One region of the Streptomyces sp. NPDC028722 genome, then DNA from elsewhere that is predicted to be linked to it. Evidence: riboswitches for the same ligand, from Rfam matches in the RefSeq annotation. Region 1 holds a riboswitch; each other region holds the start of a gene.
The links. Region 1 has a riboswitch for thiamine pyrophosphate ahead of thiC (phosphomethylpyrimidine synthase ThiC). Riboswitches for the same ligand answer to the same signal wherever they lie in the genome.
Positions count from the first base shown of each region.

Region 2: another riboswitch for thiamine pyrophosphate. It lies ahead of AB0F03_RS21050 (thiamine ABC transporter substrate-binding protein); the one in region 1 lies ahead of thiC (phosphomethylpyrimidine synthase ThiC).
Region 3: another riboswitch for thiamine pyrophosphate. It lies ahead of thiO (glycine oxidase ThiO); the one in region 1 lies ahead of thiC (phosphomethylpyrimidine synthase ThiC).

Region 1 covers NZ_JBEZWU010000006.1:166,652-170,246, forward strand. Annotated here, with positions in the region: gene thiC (phosphomethylpyrimidine synthase ThiC) at 1-1,771, opposite strand, end outside; TPP riboswitch at 1,764-1,940, opposite strand; gene AB0F03_RS12265 (YibE/F family protein) at 2,021-3,457, shown strand; gene AB0F03_RS12270 (SsgA family sporulation/cell division regulator) at 3,561-3,595, opposite strand, start outside.
Region 2 covers NZ_JBEZWU010000013.1:87,304-90,898, reverse strand. Annotated here, with positions in the region: gene AB0F03_RS21055 (iron ABC transporter permease) at 1-740, opposite strand, end outside; gene AB0F03_RS21050 (thiamine ABC transporter substrate-binding protein) at 779-1,861, opposite strand; TPP riboswitch at 1,943-2,050, opposite strand; gene rlmN (23S rRNA (adenine(2503)-C(2))-methyltransferase RlmN) at 2,074-3,180, opposite strand; gene AB0F03_RS21040 (hypothetical protein) at 3,558-3,595, shown strand, end outside.
Region 3 covers NZ_JBEZWU010000001.1:190,263-193,857, forward strand. Annotated here, with positions in the region: gene AB0F03_RS00820 (FAD-dependent oxidoreductase) at 56-1,303, opposite strand; gene AB0F03_RS00825 (hypothetical protein) at 1,336-1,686, opposite strand; TPP riboswitch at 1,740-1,851, shown strand; gene thiO (glycine oxidase ThiO) at 1,849-3,018, shown strand; gene thiS (sulfur carrier protein ThiS) at 3,015-3,227, shown strand; gene AB0F03_RS00840 (thiazole synthase) at 3,231-3,595, shown strand, end outside.

The DNA.
Region 1 (3,595 bases):
GCAGGTACACCCGGTTGCCCGCCGCCGCGAACTCCTGCGACTTCTGGGCCATGCCCTGCTCGATCTCGGCCCGGTCGCCTCCGTGCTCGCGCCGGATGTCCTGCGAGATCTTCATGCTGCAGAACTTCGGCCCGCACATGGAGCAGAAGTGGGCCGTCTTGGCGGGTTCCGCGGGCAGGGTCTCGTCGTGGAACTCCCGTGCCGTGTCCGGGTCCAGGGCGAGGTTGAACTGGTCCTCCCACCGGAACTCGAAACGGGCGTCCGACAGCGCGTCGTCCCACTCCTGAGCGCCCGGGTGCCCCTTGGCCAGGTCGGCCGCGTGCGCGGCGATCTTGTAGGTGATGACACCGGTCTTGACGTCGTCCCGGTTGGGCAGGCCCAGGTGCTCCTTGGGCGTGACGTAGCAGAGCATCGCCGTGCCCCACCAGGCGATCATCGCGGCGCCGATACCGGAGGTGATGTGGTCGTACGCCGGCGCGATGTCCGTGGTCAGCGGGCCGAGCGTATAGAACGGAGCTTCATCGCAGATCTCCTGCTGAAGGTCGATGTTCTCCTTGATCTTGTGCATCGGGACGTGCCCGGGGCCCTCGATCATCGTCTGTACCTGAAAACGCCTGGCGACGCGGTTGAGTTCCCCGAGCGTCCTCAGTTCCGCGAACTGTGCCTCGTCGTTGGCGTCCGCGATCGAACCGGGCCTGAGTCCGTCGCCCAGCGAGTACGTGACGTCGTAGGCGGCGAGGATCTCGCACAGCTCTTCGAAGTTCTCGTACAGGAACGACTCCTTGTGGTGCGCCAGGCACCACGCGGCCATGATGGAGCCGCCGCGCGAGACGATGCCCGTCTTACGGTTGGCGGTGAGCGGGACGTACGGCAGCCGGACGCCCGCGTGGACGGTCATGTAGTCCACGCCCTGCTCGGCCTGCTCGATGACGGTGTCCTTGTAGATCTCCCAGGTCAGTTCCTCGGCCCGGCCGTCGACCTTCTCCAGAGCCTGGTAGAGCGGCACCGTGCCGATGGGGACGGGGGAGTTGCGCAGGACCCACTCACGGGTGGTGTGGATGTTGCGGCCGGTCGAGAGGTCCATGACCGTGTCGGCGCCCCAGTGGGTCGCCCAGGTCATCTTCTCGACCTCCTCCTCGATGGAGGACGTCACCGCGGAGTTGCCGATGTTGGCGTTCACCTTCACCAGGAACCGCTTACCGATGATCATCGGCTCGATCTCCGGGTGATTGACGTTGGCCGGCAGCACGGCCCGGCCCGCCGCGATCTCCTCGCGGACCACCTCGGGAGAGACGTTCTCCCGGATGGCCACGAACTCCATCTCCGGCGTGACCTCGCCCCGTCGGGCATAGGCGAGCTGCGTCACCGGCCGGCCGCTCCGGCCCCGCCGCGGCTGGCGCGGGCGCCCGGGGAAGACCGCGTCCAGGTTGCGCAGCCCGCCGCGTGGCGAGGTGTGCCGGAGCCCGTCGTCCTCGGGGCGGACGGGACGCCCCGCGTACTCCTCGGTGTCACCGCGGGCGATGATCCAGTTCTCCCGCAGCGGTGACAGGCCCCTGCGGACGTCCGTGTCGGCAAGCGGATCGGTGTACGGCCCCGACGTGTCGTACAGCGTGACCGACTCCCCGTTGGTGAGCTGCACCTGACGGACCGGCACGCGCAGGTCGGGGCGCGAGCCCTCGACGTACGCCTTGTGCCAGCCAATGGACTTCCCGGCCTCGTCGGACTTCTCGTCCCGAACGGAGGCAGGCGTGCGTGCGTCCTTGTTGGTCATCGGACCTACTCCCTACGCCGGCATTACCCGGTAACAGGTTCGGCGGTCGACGCAGCGATTCCCGTGTGCCGATGTCCTGCGTGGAACCTGTTGGTTCCACGTGAAACATCGCGTCTACGGAGGTCAGCGCCCTCTCAGCCCGGTGCTCCGAGCTCCCGCGTGTGCAAAGGTGCCTCCACGCTAGCGGCATGGAGGGCGCGGTGAACAGTGGGCCCCCACCGTTCTTGCGATGATCGGACGGTGACCAGGATGGAGCAGTACTCGCATCAGCCACCCGATCCGCCCGGCCGAGACGGCCCGGGACAGGACCACGCGCACGGCCACGGAACCGGTGACGGCGGGCGCGACGGTCACGCACAGGGCCACGGAGCCAGAGAGAGCGGCCATCACGGTCACGCGCACGGCCACGGCCCGGCCGCGCCGGTCTCCCAGCATCTGCGGAAGGTGATCGCGGCGATCCTGATCCCGTTCACCGTGGCGGTCGTCGCAGGTCTCGCGGTGCTCTGGCCCGGCGGAGCCCCGTCCCACTCACGCACCGGCGTCGGTTTCGACCGGCAGACCCAGCAGGCCACGGTCACCCGGGTCACCGAGGTCAGTTGCGCGTCGGTGAACGCGTCGGGCGGCGCCCCGGCCGGCGCCCCCTCCGCCACCGGCGGCGCCCCCGCGAAGCAGGAGGCCGACAAGACCTGCAAGAAGGCGACCGTCCGCGTCGACACCGGCGAGGACACAGGCCGCACGTTCACCGAGATCGTGCAGCCGGACCAGACGCGGCAGCTGCACCGGGACGAGAAGGTCGTCGTCGCCTACGAGCCTTCAGCACCGAAGAACCTCCAGTACTCGGTGACCGATGTGAACCGGACGTTCCCCATGGCGTTGCTCGCGGGGGTCTTCGCCGTGGCCGTCGTCGTGGTCGGCCGGCTGCGCGGCCTCATGGCCCTGGTCGCGCTGGCGGTGAGCTTCCTCGTGCTGACCCTGTTCATCCTGCCCGCCATCCTCCAGGGCTCCGATCCGCTGGTCGTGGCCGTGGTGGGAGCGAGCGCCATCATGCTGATCGCGCTGTACATGTGCCATGGCCTGTCCGCCCGTACGTCGGTTGCGGTGCTCGGCACGCTGATCTCCCTGTCGCTGATCGGCCTGCTCGGCTCGCTGTTCATCGGCTGGTCCGCGCTGACCGGCAACACGGACGACAACACCGGTCTGATCCACGGCCTGTATCCGTCGATCGACATGAGCGGTCTGCTGCTGGCCGGTGTCATCATCGGCTCGCTCGGCGTCCTGGACGACGTGACGGTGACGCAGACGTCGGCGGTCTGGGAACTGCACGAGGCGAACCCGACGATGGGCTGGCGGGGGCTGTACCGGGCGGCCATCCGTATCGGCCGCGATCACATCGCCTCCGTGGTCAACACCCTGGTGCTCGCCTACGCCGGCGCCGCCCTGCCGTTGCTGCTGCTGTTCTCGATCGCCCAGAGCAGCGTGGGGACCGTGGCCAACAGCGAACTGGTGGCCGAGGAGATCGTACGCACGCTGGTGGGCTCGATCGGCCTGGTCGCCTCGGTGCCGGTCACCACCGCGCTGGCCGCGCTGGTGGTCTCGGCCGACCGGCCGGGAGCGGCTGCACCGCTGCCTGCCGGGGGGCGTCCCGCACCGGCGCGCGGCGGCCGGGGCCGGCGCCGGAAGCGGTGAACGCGGCGGGGCTGGGGCGGTGGTGCCGTCCACCGGTTGCAGAAGCGTTCCTGCACGGGCGCGGACGAGATGACGGTGCGTCGGCGCCTCGTACCGTGACGCTTCAGCCGGCGCTCTGTTCCTCGGCCAGGATGCGGT
Region 2 (3,595 bases), on a different contig from region 1:
GCGTGCACGGCGAGGATCGCGCCGACGGCGACGAACTGCACGAGGGTGAGGACGGCGGCCGTGGACAGGTCGAAGACCTCGGAGGTCTGCCGGTAGATCTCCACCTCCAGGGTGGAGAAGGTGGGGCCGCCGAGGATCTGCACCACGCCGAAGGAGGTGAAGGTGAACAGGAACACCATCAGCGCGGCGGCGGCCACGGCGGGCGCGAGCGCGGGCAGCGTGACCTGCCGCCAGGCCTTCGCCGGGGAGGCGCCCAGCATCCGGGCGGCCTCCTCCTGGCGTGGGTCGAGCTGGGCCCACAGGCCGCCGACGGTACGGACGACGACCGCGTAGTTGAAGAAGACGTGGGCCAGCAGGATCGCCCACACCGTGGTGTCCAGCCGTACGCCCCACAACTGGTCGAGCAGCCCGTTGTGCCCGAGCAGGGCGAGGAAGGCGCTGCCGGCGACGACGGTCGGGAGCACGAACGGAACGGTGACCACGGCCCGCAGCAGCTGCTTGCCCGGGAAGCGCAGACGGGCGAAGACGTAGGCGGCGGGCAGCGCGAGCAGCAGGGTGAGCGCGGTGGAGGCCAGCGCCTGCCAGGTGGTGAACCACAGCACGTGCCGGATGTCGGGCTGCGTGACGACGTCCGCGATCCGTCCGAGCCGCCAGCCGCCGTCCGCCTTCAGGCCGCGCGCGACGATCGCGGCCACGGGCCAGGCGAAGAACAGCGCGAAGAACGCGACGGGCAGGGCCATCAGCCCGAACCGCGCCGCGCTCCCCCGCCGGGTCCGCGCTACCTCAGTACGAGTGACGTCCACGTCTTGACCCACTGGTCGCGGTTGGCGGCGATCCGGTCCGGGGCCATGGTCCGCGGGTCCTTGGCCTGGGGGCCGTACTTCAGGAAGTCCGGCGGCACCTGGGCGGCCTCGCGCACCGGGTAGACGAACATGTTCAGCGGCATGTCCTCCTGGAACTCCTTGCTGAGCAGGAAGTCGAGGAACGCCTTGCCGCCCTTGGGGTTGCGGGCGTTGCTCAGGAGCCCCGCGTACTCGGTCTGCCGGAAGCACGTGCCGCTCGCCACCCCGGTCGGGGCGGTGGCGGGCCGCTTCTTGGCGTAGATCACCTCGGCGGGCGGGGAGGAGGCGTACGACACCACCAGCGGGCGGTCGCCGCCGGCCTTGCGGCCCTGGGTGGAGCCGGAGAACTCCTGGTCGTAGGCCTGCTCCCAGCCGTCGACGACCTTGACGCCGTTGGCCTTGAGCTTCTTCCAGTAGCCCTGCCAGCCCGCGTCGCCGAACTGTGCGGCGCTGCCGAGGAGGAAGCCGAGGCCCGGTGAGGAGGTGGCCGCGTTCTCGGTGACGAGCAGGTTCTTGTACCGGGGTTCGGCGAGGTCGGCGAAGGACCGCGGCGGGGTCAGCCGGTGCGCGCTGAAGTAGGCCTTGTCGTAGTTGACGCAGATGTCGCCGGTGTCGACCGGCGTGACACGGTGCCCGGCCCGGTCGACCCGGTACTGCGGCAGGACCTTGTCGGACCCCTTGGGCCGGTACGCCTGGAACAGCCCGTTGTCCATGGCGCGGGACAGCAGGGTGTTGTCCACGCCGAAGAGGACATCGCCCTGCGGGTTGTCCTTGGTGAGGATCGCCTTGTTGACGGCCTGGCCGGCATCGCCGTCCTCGAGGACCTTGACCTGGTACCCGGACCGCTTCTCGAAGTCCTTCAGGACGTCCTTCGAGACGCTCCACGAGTCGTGGCTGACGAGGGTGACGGTCCTGGAGTCCGTGGACTTCCCGGTGTCCGACGACCCGCACCCGGTCAGCGCGGGCAGGGCGAGGAGACCGAGCCCCGCCGCCACGGCCACGAGGGTCTTGTTGTGCACTGGATGTCCTCCTGGGGTGGGCCAGGAAGAGACGCGGCCCTGCCCGGGCATCCGTGAGGGAGGCCGGGCAGGGCGCAACAGCTTGAGTGGTGACCGAACTTCCTACCCAGAATGACCTGGGCGAGGTTCAGAGGGTCTGCGGCCCGGTTGCCGCACTCTCAGCGCTGTGGCGCTCCCCTGTCGGAATATGAAGATATGTGGACGTGGTCAGATTACCGCTCGGTGGCCGCGAGCTGACCGCAGGCCCCGTCGATCTCCTGTCCACGGGTGTCCCGGACCGTCACCGGCACGCCGTGCGCGGCGATGGCCTCCACGAACGCCTTCTCGTCCTCCGGCCGGGAGGCCGTCCACTTCGAGCCCGGGGTCGGGTTGAGCGGGATGAGGTTGACGTGCACGGGCTTGCCCCGGAGCAGCCGGCCGAGCCGGTCACCGCGCCAGGCCTGGTCGTTGATGTCCCGGATCAGCGCGTACTCGATCGACAGCCGGCGGCCCGACCTCTCGGTGTACTCGAAACCGGCGTCCAGCACCTCGCGCACCTTCCACCGCGTGTTCACGGGGACGAGGGTGTCGCGCAGCTCGTCGTCGGGGGCGTGCAGGGAGATCGCGAGCCGGCACTTGAAGCCCTCGTCGGTGAACCGGTGGATGGCCGGCACCAGCCCGACGGTCGAGACGGTGATCCCGCGCTGGGACAGGCCCAGCCCGTCCGGGGCCGGGTCGGTGAGCGCCCGGATGGCGCCGACGACCCGCTTGTAGTTGGCGAGCGGCTCGCCCATGCCCATGAAGACGATGTTGGACAGCCGCGCCGGTCCGCCCGGCACCTCCCCGTCCCGCAGCGCCCGCATCCCGTCCACGATCTGGTGCACGATCTCGGCGGTGGACAGGTTCCGGTCCAGCCCGGCCTGCCCGGTGGCGCAGAACGGGCAGTTCATCCCGCATCCGGCCTGCGAGCTGATGCACATGGTGACCCGGTCCGGATACCGCATCAGCACGGACTCGACCAGCGTGCCGTCGAACAGCCGCCACAGCGTCTTGCGCGTGGCCCCCTGGTCGGTCGACAGATGCCGGACGACCGTCATCAGCTCCGGCAACAGCGCTTCTTGCAGCTTGCCGCGCGACCCGGCGGGGATGTCCGTCCACTGCTCGGGGTCGTGCGCGTACCGCGCGAAGTAGTGCTGCGCGAGCTGCTTGGCACGGAACGGCTTCTCACCGATCTCGGCCACCGCGTCCTTGCGCTCGGCGGGCGTGAGGTCGGCGAGATGCCGCGGCGGCTTCTTGGCTCCGCGCGGCGCGACAAAGGTGAGTTCTCCGGGCTTAGGCATGGCTGTACCAGTGTCGCAGATCCAATCGGGTGACCTGCGGGTGTCTCTCCCTACGGCTGTCGTCGACAGGCATCGGTGGTCACCACTGAGCGGCGTCGGACGCCCCGGAGACGGCCCGGCCGACGGGACTGCACGTCCCCGGCTGAGCTGCCACTGCCGGCGTTCCGATTCCCTCCATGCGGAGCAGACCGTCCATGGCGATACGTGCCGCCGCCGCGGAGGCATCGGGGCGACCATCCAGGTGGGAGCGGATCTGGACCTCTCCCCCGTCGTGCCCGTGGGGACCTCCGCCGCCCCTTGACAACGCGTCCCGCCAGGGTGGCTTCACCTCTTGCCTCAAGGGGCACACGGCCGGTGAGACTCACGGAGGTGCCGAGATGAGCGCCGGAGAACGGGCCAAGGCAAAGGCCGAACA
Region 3 (3,595 bases), on a different contig from region 1:
GACGATGTGCCGGGGCGGCCGACCGTCGCCGGCGTGCCCCGAAGGGCGCCGCCGGCTAGTCGGTGCCGGCGTCCTTCAGGGGGCGGCTCGGGTCGGCCAGCGCCCGGGCGTCCATCCGCCGGCCCGCCTCGATCAGCCGTCGTCCCTGCGCCAGGTCCCGGGGGCGGCCGACCGCCAGCAGGGCCACCAGCCGGTCCTCGCGCAGCCAGCACACCGTCCAGGCCGGTCCCGCCGGGTCGCCGCGCCAGACCAGGTGGTCGGCGGCGGCGTGGTGGCCGGCGTGCTGCACGAACCGGCCGAACTGCTCGGACCAGAAGTACGGCACCGGGTCGTAGGTCTGCGGGGTGTCGCCGAGGTGGTCGGCGGCGAGGATGTTCGCGGCGACCGTGCGCGGGCCCTGGAGGGCGTTGTCCCAGTGGTGGACGAGCAGCCGTTCGCCGTAACGGGCCGACGGGAACGAGGCGCAGTCGCCGACGGCGTACACATCCGGCAGGGAGGTGCGCAGGCGGGCGTCGGCGAGGACCTCGCCGTGCGCGCCCAGCTCGATGCCGGAGCCGGCCAGCCAGGCGGTGGCGGGGCGGGCGCCGATGCCGACGACGACGGCGCCGGCGGGCAGCCGTGTGCCGTCGGCGAGCAGCACCGCGCCGGGCTCGACGCGCTCCACGCGCGCGTGGGTGCGCAGTTCGACGCCGGCGTCGGCGTACCAGGCGGCCATGGGGGCGGCGACCTCGGCGGGCAGGGCGCCGGCGAGCGGCCGGTCCGCGGCCTCGACGACGGTCACCGCGCAGCCCGCCTCGCGGGCGGCGGTGGCGAACTCGGCGCCGATCCAGCCGGCGCCGACGACCACGACGTCGTGCTGCCGGGCGAGGACGGGCCGCAGCCGTTCGGCGTCGTCCAGGGTGCGCAGCAGGTGCACGCCGGGCAGGTCCTCGGTGCCGGGCAGGGTGATCGGTTCGGCGCCGGTGGCGAGGACCAGGACGTCGTACGGCACCGGGCCGGTGCCGGTGTCCAGTTCGTGGTCGCCGGGGCGCAGGCCGCGCACCTCGCAGCCGAGGCGCAGTTCGACGCCGAGGGACTCGAAGTCCACGTCGAAGGCGGAACCCTCGGCCTTGCCGAGCAGGACGGCCTTCGACAGCGGCGGCCGGTCGTAGGGCTGGTGGGCCTCGGCCCCGAGGACGGTCACCGCGCCCCGGAAGCCCTGTTCCCGCAGGGCGACCGCGGTCTGGACCCCGGCCATGCCCGCGCCGACGACGACCACGCGGGGTCCTTGCGACGTGCCCTCTTGCGCTGTCTGCTCGCTCACCCGATCACCTTAGTCAGGTGACGTTCCGTCAGTCAGGGGGCGTGCTCGGTGACCTGTTCCACAACGCTGGTGCCGGAGCCCGGCCGGGACTCCCACTCCCAGGTCTCCTCCAGCCGCAGCCGCCCGTCGGGCAGCTCCACGACCGTGGACACGCAGTGCCCCGAGGCGGTCGTGCCGTCGGTCCTCAGCTGCACGTAGCGGAAGTCCAGCCGGTCGCCCTCGCGGGTGCCGACCAGGTGGCCCCGCACGACGTCGCCGCCCGCGTACCCGGCCCAGATCGCGCCGTCGTCCTCGTGGTAGGCGAACCGGGTGCGGGTGCCCACCTGACCTGGGGCCTGGTCCGCCACGGGGGCGAAATGCAGTCCGTCGAGCGAGCGGGACATGGCGGAGGACTCCCTTACGCGTGGTGAGCGGGGCGGGCTAGGGTGGCCACCGTACAAGCACTCGCGGGAGCCCGGACGCACCGGGCTGAGAGGGAGGCTGGCGGCCTCCGACCGTACGAACCTGATCCGGGTCATGCCGGCGAAGGGAGGGGCTGGACGCCCATGTCGTCACGTACGTCCGACGTCCTCGTCATCGGGGGCGGGATCATCGGCCTGGTCACGGCCTGGCGGGCCGCGCAACGCGGGCTGGCCACGGCCGTGGTGGACCCCGAGCCGGGTGGCGGGGCCGCCCGGGTCGCGGCCGGGATGCTGGCCGCGGTCACCGAACTGCACTACGGCGAGGAGACGTTGCTCGCCCTCAACCTGGAGTCGGCCCGCCGCTACCCGGAGTTCGTGGCCGAGCTGACCGAGCTGACCGGTCACGACCCCGGTTACCGCCGCTGCGGCACCCTCGCCGTCGCGCTCGACGCCGACGACCGCGCCCACCTGCGGGACCTGCACGCCTTGCAGCAGCGCTCGGGGCTCGCCTCCGAGTGGCTGTCCGGGCGGGAGTGCCGGCGCCTGGAGCCGATGCTGGCGCCCGGGGTGCGCGGCGGCCTGCGGGTCGACGGCGACCACCAGGTCGACCCGCGGCGGCTGGCGGCGGCCCTGATGGCGGCGTGCGAGCGGGCCGGCGTGGTGTTCCACCGCGCGTGGACCGAGCGGCTGGACGTCGCGGGAGGCCGGGCCGCCGGGGTCACCACGGCCGACGGGACCGGGTTGAGCGCCGGTCAGGTGGTGCTCGCGGCCGGGAGCCTGAGCGGGCGGCTCGCGGGCCTGCCGGAGGAGCTGCGTCCACCGGTCCGGCCGGTCAAGGGGCAGGTGCTGCGGCTGACCGTGCCCCACCGGTTCGCGCCGTTCCTGAGCCGTACCGTGCGGGCGGTGGTCCGCGGCAGCCAGGTCTATCTGGTGCCCCGGGAGAACGGCGAGCTGGTCGTCGGCGCCACCAGCGAGGAGCTGGGCTGGGACACGACGGTCACGGCGGGCGGCGTGTACGAGCTGCTGCGCGACGCCCACGAGCTGGTGCCCGGCATCACCGAGCTGCCGCTCACCGAGACCCGGGCCGGGCTGCGGCCCGCCTCCCCCGACAACGCCCCGCTGCTCGGCCCGTCCGGCCTGGACGGGCTGCTGCTGGCCACCGGCCACCACCGCAACGGGGTGCTGCTCACGCCGGTCACCGGGGACGTGCTGGCGCACACCCTGGTCACCGGCGGCCTACCGCCGGAGGCACGTCCGTTCACCCCGCGGCGGTTCGGCGCCGCACCCGTGGAACAGCTGGAGCAGCCCGCATGAGCGTTTCCGTCACCATCTCGGTCAACGGCGAACCCCGCCGCATCGTCGCGGGCACCGCGCTGGACGCACTGGTGGGGTCCCTCACCGCGGCGCCGCGCGGGGTGGCCGCCGCCGTCAACGAGACCGTCGTCCCGCGCGCGCGGTGGGCGGCGACCGCCCTCGCCGAGGGCGACCGCGTCGAGGTCCTCACCGCCGTGCAGGGAGGCTGAGTCATGGCCGACGATCCCCTGGTCCTCGGTGGGCTGACCCTGTCGTCCCGGCTGATCATGGGCACGGGAGGGGCGCCCAGTCTGGACGTGCTGGAGCGCTCGCTCGTCGCCTCCGGCACGGAGCTGACCACGGTCGCGATGCGCCGGGTGGACCTCGGCGTGCACGGCTCGGTGCTGTCCGTGCTGGAGCGGCTCGGCATCCGGGTGCTGCCGAACACGGCGGGCTGTTTCACCGCCGGCGAGGCTGTGCTGACCGCCCGGCTGGCCCGGGAGGCGCTGGGCACGGACCTGATCAAGCTGGAGGTCATCGCCGACGAACGGACGCTGCTGCCGGACCCGGTGGAGCTGCTGGACGCCGCGGAGACGCT